Regions from separate parts of the Pararhizobium sp. genome, predicted to be linked through region 2. Evidence: predicted binding sites of a transcription regulator. Region 2 holds the regulator's gene; the other holds the start of a gene.
What was found. Region 2 encodes LexA, which represses DNA repair genes until DNA is damaged. Its sites were predicted from a motif close to TGTTCNNNNTGTGTTCNG; they were not measured.
Positions count from the first base shown of each region.

Region 1 (3,864 bases), 470 kb from region 2:
ATGTGTTCGAGGAAGCCGCGCATGCTCTCGAACTGTTCCATCGAGCGGATCAGTTCCTTCAGGTTTTCCAGCCGGCCCGGCGCTTCGGCTGATTTGTCGTTCTTCCACATGTCCGTATAGCCGGACTCTTCGATAATGGTCTCGGCAAGCTCGGTATGCGGTGTGTTTTCGAGTAGCCCCTGCCAGCGCTGGAACATCGAGACGACATCGAACAGCGACTTGCGCGGTTTTGGCTTCATCTCGTCGGTTTCGATGATATCGGCCGAGGCTGCCAGCATCGGGATATCGCGCTTTCGGGCATAGTCGTGCAGGGCGCGCACTGTGGTGTCACCAAGGCCACGCTTCGGCGTATTGACGATGCGCTCGAAGGCGAGGTCGTCGGCCGGCTGGCAGACGAGGCGGAAATAGGCCAGCGCGTCGCGGACTTCCAAGCGCTCGTAGAAGCGCGGGCCGCCGATGACGCGGTAATTGAGGCCGAGCGTGACGAACCGGTCTTCGAACTCGCGCATCTGGAAGGAGGCGCGCACCAGGATCGCCATATTGTTCAGCGGATGCTGGGTGCGCTGCAGCTGTTCGATCTCTTCGCCGACGGCGCGGGCTTCCTCTTCCGAATCCCAGGCGGCGTGCACCTGCACCTTGTCGTCGTTGGGATCGACGCGGTCGGTGAACAGCGTCTTGCCGAGACGGCCCTCGTTATGGGCGATGAGATGGCCGGCAGCACCAAGGATATGCTCGGTGGAGCGGTAGTTGCGTTCGAGCTTGATCACCTTGGCGCCGGGAAAATCCTTCTCGAAGCGCAGGATGTTGTCGACCTCGGCGCCGCGCCAGCCGTAGATCGACTGGTCGTCGTCGCCGACGCAGCAGACATTCTGCAGCACGCCCTTCGGCCGCTGGGCAAGCAGGCGCAACCACATGTACTGAGCGGTGTTGGTGTCCTGGTATTCGTCGACGAGGATGAAGCGGAATTTGTCGTGGTATTCGCGCAGGACATCCGGATTGACGCGAAACATGCGGATCGGGTGCAAGAGCAGATCGCCAAAATCGCAGGCATTCAGCGTCATCAGCCGGGCCTGATAGGCGGCATAGAGTTCGCGGCCCTTGCCATTGGCAAAGGCACGGGCGTCACCCTCGGGAATTTCGGCGGGGCCAAGGCCCTTGTTCTTCCAGCCGTCGATCATCTGGGCGAACTGCTTGGCCGGCCAGCGCTTGTCGTCGATGCCATCGGCCTGGATCAGCTGCTTGACGAGGCGCACCACGTCGTCGGTGTCGAGAATGGTGAAGGAGGATTTCAACCCGACCAGTTCGGCATGGCGGCGCAGGAGCTTGACGCCGATCGAGTGGAATGTGCCCATCCATGGCATGCCTTCGACGGCGCCGCCGACGAGAACACCGACGCGCTCCTTCATCTCGCGGGCCGCCTTATTGGTAAAGGTCACGGCGAGTATCTGCGAAGGAAAGGCGCGGCCTGACGCCAGGATATGGGCGATGCGGGTGGTGAGCACGCGGGTCTTGCCGGTACCGGCGCCGGCGAGCACCAGAACCGGGCCATCGAGCGCTTCCACGGCTTCGCGCTGCTCCGGGTTGAGGCCGGAGAGATAGTCGGGAATACGGTGCTGGTCGCGGGCTGCCATGGCGCGCGCAGCGATGCCGCCGGTGGGCGCAGGCGGTGCCGGCTGCGGGCTCAGACCACGCTGCGGGCGCGGTGCCGGTTCCTCATCGAAGAACGGAATATCGTCAAAACCATTGCTCATGCGGCTCAATGTAGTGATTCGGAGCCGAAAGGCCAGAATTCCGTTCTGCTTTTATTCCAGAATGTCCAGCTTGCTTGTGGAGACAACCGCTTTTTAGCCCCGATCAGGGCCGATGATCGGCATCGAAGACTGGATCGACGGGAAGCTGCAGGGCTGTCGCCAGCTGGTTGGTCTTGGCGGCAAGCGCGATGACGCGCAGCAGGTCGGCATGCTGTTCAGCCGTCATGCCCTTGGCTTTGGCGGCTGCCGTATGCGAATGCGCACAATAGCCGCAGCCGTTGGTAACGGAAACGGCGATATACAGCATTTCCTTGACGAGCGGATCGAGCGCCGACGGCGTCGCCATCACCGCTTTGACCTCGGCCCAGGTCGTTTCGAGCAGATCGGCATCAAAGGCGAGATAGTGCCACATATTGTTGATGAAGTCGGATTTGCGCGTCGCGCGGATGTCGTCGAAGACGGCTTTGACGCGGGGATTGCTTTCCGGGTCCGGGTGTTTTGCGATAGTGCTCATGGGGTCCTCCGATCCGCTGAAGCTATGGGCAGCACAGCATCTTGTCGAGCGCCGGGAGGGGCTCGCGGGACCCAAAAGGGCTTTTGTTACAATTGCGTAATGAAGGCATTCTAGCATTGCCTGCAGTGCAGCAAAAAGGGATAGTTGCCGCAATAACGGGGTTCGCGCGCCAGAGTGGCCGAAACCCGCTGATTCAATTGGAGTTTTGCATGCGGCTTTGGAAGCAGCTTTTGATCTGCCTGGTCATTCTTGCCGTCGGCCTTGGTGTCTGGGTTCGCTTCGTGCCGGGTGCCAGTGCGGTGCTGGCCAAAGTCGGTGTACCGGAGCAGCTGCTGGCCTTTGCCTCAAAACCGGCGGATGCCGCCAAGCAGGGTGAAGCACAAGGGCAGGGCGGCCAGACCCAGGGCGCCCAAACCCAAGGCGGACGTGGCCAAGGTGGCGGTGCGCCGCTTGTCGTCACGCAGCCAGCTGACACCGCTGTTGTCAACGACCGGCTGAATGCCATCGGTACCGGCGAAGCCATCCTGTCGGTCAGCGTCACGCCGCTTGCGACCGGTAATCTGACGGAAATTCTGGTGAAATCCGGCGACCGCATCGAGAAGGGGCAGGTCATCGCCAAGCTCGACAGCGACGAGCAGAAGATTGCTGCTGCACAGGCCAAGGTCGCTCTCGACAGTGCCCGCGAAAAAGTCGAGCGCAATCGCAAGCTCGGCAATGCCGTCTCGGTCGCCATCCTGCGGGAAGCCGAATTTGCCATGCAGGCCGCCGAGCTGGCGCTGCAGACGGCGGAACTGGACCTGAAACGCCGTGATATCGCCGCTCCATCCGGCGGTATTGTCGGCATCATCACCGCCCATCCGGGGGACTACGTCACCACTTCGACGCCAATCGCCGTGGTTGACGATCGCTCGCAGATTCTTGTCGATTTCTGGGTGCCGGAGCGGTTTTCCACCAAGGTTTCGGTCGGTCAGGATATTTCAGCCACCGCCATCGCGCTGCCGACTTCGGAGCTTTCCGGCGTCATCGATGCCATCGACAACCGTGTGGACCAGGCCAGCCGGACGCTGCGGGTCCGAGCGCGGATCGACAATCCAGACGATACCCTGCGGGCCGGCATGTCGTTTTCCGTTTCCGTGCGCTTCCCCGGTGACACCTATCCGACGGTGAACCCGCTGGCGATCCAGTGGAGCGCCGACGGCTCGTTCGTCTGGCGTGTTGAAAATGAGAAGTCACAACGGGTTCCGGTCAAGATCATCCAGCGCAATTCAGACAAGGTGCTGGTCGACGCAAAGCTCGCCAAGGGCGATGCCGTGGTAATCGAGGGCGTGCAGCGGCTGCGTGATGGCGGGGCCGTCCGCCTTGCTGGAGAAACGGGCAAAGAAAAGAAAAAGCCGCAGCAGGCCGATCAGGAACAGAAGGTTTCCGAAGCGGAGGCGGCGAAATGAGCGGCGGTTCCGGGCATCATGGTGTCGGCCGCACCGCCGGTTTTACCGCACTTTTCATCCGCCGGCCGATCTTTGCGCTTGTCGTCAATACGCTGATCATCGTCGCGGGTCTTGCCGCGCTGAACGGTATCGAGATACGCGAATTGCCGCAGGT
Region 1 is NZ_CBDIHY010000003.1:4,029,641-4,033,504, reverse strand. It holds gene ACQY8Q_RS25375 (ATP-dependent helicase) at 1-1,751, opposite strand, end outside; gene ACQY8Q_RS25370 (carboxymuconolactone decarboxylase family protein) at 1,855-2,265, opposite strand; gene ACQY8Q_RS25365 (efflux RND transporter periplasmic adaptor subunit) at 2,475-3,710, shown strand; gene ACQY8Q_RS25360 (efflux RND transporter permease subunit) at 3,707-3,864, shown strand, end outside.
Region 1: ACQY8Q_RS25375 (ATP-dependent helicase) is a predicted target of LexA. The motif match lies at 1,793-1,810, and genes of this name have one in related genera.

Region 2 (3,864 bases):
TCTGGGGCGGCGAGTATTTGACCGAATGGAACAAGCCTGTCTGGGAACACGCGCTCGACAATGGCCTGAAGCTTTTGCGGCTGGCGATCGATACCCATCTGATCACCGCCCATTACGCGTTGCCGTTGATGATCGAGAAGCCCGGCGGCCTGCTGGTGGAGATGACCGATGGTACTGCAGAGTATAATGCCACCCATTACCGGCTTAGCCCGTTCTACGATCTCGCCAAGACCAGCGTTACCCGCATGGCCTGGGCGCACGCACAGGACCTCGCACCGCATGCAGCCACTTCTGTTGCCATCTCGCCCGGCTGGATGCGCTCCGAAATGATGCTCGATATCTTTGGCGTGCGCGAGGAAAACTGGATGGAGGCAACGAAAGCCGAGCCGCATTTCGTGATTTCCGAAACCCCGCGCTTTACCGGCCGCGCCGTTGCGGCCCTTGCCGCAGACCCGGAGCGGAGCCGCTTTAACGGCCAGTCGACATCCAGCGGCGATCTGGCCAAACTCTACGGCTTTACGGACCTCGACGGATCCCGGCCTGACTGCTGGCGCTATATAACCGAGGTACAGGATGCAGGCAGACCGGCAGATGCCAGCGGTTATCGGTAGGGGAGGTGAAACGGGCCTGATACCAAAAAGGCCTTGCTTTTCAGCAAGGCCTTTGGAAACTGGCTCCCCGGGCCGGATTCGAACCGGCGACCTGTCGATTAACAGTCGAATGCTCTACCGCTGAGCTACCAGGGATAATCTGCGGCGGTGTGTGCTGCAGAAGTGAGGCTGCTAATACAAATGCTTTTCCGATTTGCCAAGCGATTTTTCAAAAAAAACGCACAATCTTGTCTGATTGTGGACAACTCCCCATGTGAGAGGTTGAGGCATGCTGTTGATTTGTGGGGCATCAGCCCGCACGAAGACGACAATCGCAGGCATTGGCGGACGGCAGAGATTTGGTTGGTGGAGAATTGATGGCAGAACAGCGGAAAACCAAAAAATTCGGAATTGATGCCCGCACGCATGAACTCGTCATTGGCACATGGCGCATGCGGCTGCCGCAATCGCGCCTTTTGCGCATCACCATTGGTTGCGGGCTGATTTTCGGCGGTATTTTGGGGTTCCTGCCGATTCTCGGTTTCTGGATGGTACCGCTCGGCCTCATCGTGCTGTCGCACGACCTTGCCTTCGTGCGCCGCCGCCGCCGCCGGCTTCACGTATGGTGGGCCCGTAAGTGGCAGACGTCCAATTAGAACACACAGATTTATCTTTTCGTCCGTCAACAACCTCTGTGTCCAAAAAGCCTCTCCCGATTCGAGAGAGCTGACGTCGGAAAAAAAGGATTCGAACCCTCTATCCGCCTGAGCCTGTCTGTGGCGTCGGGTCCTTGTCCGCAGGCACCGGTTGCGCTGGCAAGTCGCCTGGAGCTTCCTGCTTCGACATCGCATCGCTGTTAGGGCCAGAGGACTTTTCCTCGATTTTCGTTGCCGCATCATTGTCGGTGCTCTCACCATACATTTCGACGCCGGCCCAAGCCAGCGCAGCGAGGACCAGACCGCCGACCAGCACCATCAGCACCGGACGGCCCAGAAAGCCTTGGCGGGACTGCACACCACTCAACTCCACCGTTTTCGTCGTGTCGGCATCGGAAACGCGGTCGCCGCGCTCATCAATATATTTCGCCATCAAAGCCTCCTTGGACGGTGTTTGGATTATGCCGTCCGTTGCACAGTTCTAAGAATCGGGAACGGCTCCGGCCGCGCAAAGGTTCCGCCAGGCCACAGGCCGCGATCGAGGCCAGATGCTCATACGCTCACCGTTCGGTGAAAATGTTTGATTGCCTTGAAAACACTGGCTGAATTTTAGGGACTTGCGGAACACATATGGAACAGATAGTGTTCGTTCTTGATTTGTTTCTCGATTCTGGAGTGATCGTTCATGCTGACCCGCAAGCAACAGGAACTGCTTCTGTTCATTCACGAAAGAATGAAGGAATCGGGCGTACCGCCATCGTTCGACGAGATGAAGGATGCACTGGATCTGGCCTCGAAGTCCGGCATTCACCGGTTGATCACAGCGCTTGAGGAGCGGGGCTTTATCCGCCGGCTGCCAAATCGTGCGCGGGCATTGGAAGTGATCAAGTTGCCGGAGGCCTATTCGATGAGCCTCCAGCCCAAGCGCGGCTTTTCGCCCAGCGTCATTCAGGGCAGTCTTGGCGCGCAACCGGCACCTCCCGCACCCGCCAAGACCGCTGCAAACAGCGACACCGTTTCGATACCGGTCATGGGCAGGATTGCCGCCGGTGTTCCAATCTCGGCAATCCAGAATAACACTCATGATATTTCCGTGCCTATCGAGATGGTCGGGCCGGGCGAGCACTATGCGCTTGAAGTGCGCGGCGATTCGATGATCGAGGCGGGTATTCTCGATGGCGACACGGTCATCATCCGCAACACCAACAGTGCCAGCCCCGGCGAAATCATCGTCGCGCTGGTTGATGATGAGGAAGCAACGCTGAAACGGTTTCGCCGCAAAGGTGCCTCGATCGCACTGGAAGCCGCCAACCCAGCCTACGAGACACGGATTTTTGGACCTGACCGGGTCAAGATACAGGGCAAACTCGTCGGACTGATCCGGCGCTATCATTGATCTGAAAGCATTGCGTTTCCGGCCTGCTTGCGGGTGAAATATGGTCGCCTGGTCTGAGGATGCGACCGCATCACACCGCGCGGCACGATATTGTCGTGTGCCGCCGGGCAGGCCGGCGCTCACGCTGAATGGCTCATATTGGAATATGACGGTCGCTGCGGTTTTGTGAGCGGACTGGAAGCACTGAAACTTGCCTGTGATCCAATGACCAAGGACGTTTTTCGGAAATATCCTCTTGCGGTTTGTCTAGGATCATTCTAAACCGCCGCCACAGTTCGATTATTTGAACTCGTGAGGCCTCGTGGCGGAGTGGTGACGCAGAGGACTGCAAATCCTTGCACCCCGGTTCAATTCCGGGCGAGGCCTCCAAATTTTCCCACGCGGAACGAAAATTAGTTCAGGACAAGACACTGCCGTTGCTTGCTTTGACCCAACGGTCTTGCACGGCGTGACAGTATCTGCCCGGGAAGAATTTTTAGACAGGACCGATCAAACGGTTTCGGCTTTCCCGTCACTCCTGACCGGGAAGACAAAGGCAGGCGGCAGTGGTCGATGGACGTTCTGCATCCGCAGTCCCGGCCTGCTTGTCACGGAAAAGGGGGGGATTTTTGCTCAGTGATAGTAGAAGCAGGCGCAATCAGCCTTGCTGTCATCCGGTTTCGTCCAGACGCGCACTGCGAGTTTCTTGGCCGCACCCGTCTCGTCCAGACGTAGCCCCAGCAGCGACACGGCCGCAAGCTTCGGGTTGACCGCATCAATCTCGATCGTCGATCCAACCTGGTGGACGCCTTGCTTTGGGGTCCAGGTGAAAAACTGCACGCTGTAATGCATTGCATTCTCCTTCACCGCGCTTTGCAGCACATGAGCTTAATGGGTGAACAGACGCTCAAGGCGCTGGCCACGAGGCGTTGCACTGCTGGATGCGTACTCAATGCGTAGGAAGCCAACATAACATATTTTGGCAGGCGGCGAAACATTCTCGCTGCAATTTAAGCCGAATGGTGACTGGTCATCAGCACCTGCCTTGCACGCAGCAAGGGAGGGGCATCATCCGAGTACGGAGTGTACCCCAACCGGAATTGTCACTCTCGTCTGCGGAGCGGCCTATCATCCACGTCGCGGCGCTGAGGTACTGCGCGATCGCCGCTATCCTTGGTAACGCGCCGTTAACGCTACCGTTGGTTTGACATACGTACGCATGTCGAAATACGGCACCTGCCGT
Region 2 is NZ_CBDIHY010000003.1:3,556,209-3,560,072, reverse strand. It holds gene ACQY8Q_RS23070 (SDR family oxidoreductase) at 1-611, shown strand, start outside; tRNA gene ACQY8Q_RS23065 (tRNA-Asn) at 672-746, opposite strand; gene ACQY8Q_RS23060 (hypothetical protein) at 968-1,246, shown strand; gene ACQY8Q_RS23055 (hypothetical protein) at 1,347-1,679, opposite strand; gene lexA (transcriptional repressor LexA) at 1,932-2,642, shown strand; tRNA gene ACQY8Q_RS23045 (tRNA-Cys) at 2,938-3,011, shown strand; gene ACQY8Q_RS23040 (hypothetical protein) at 3,255-3,473, opposite strand.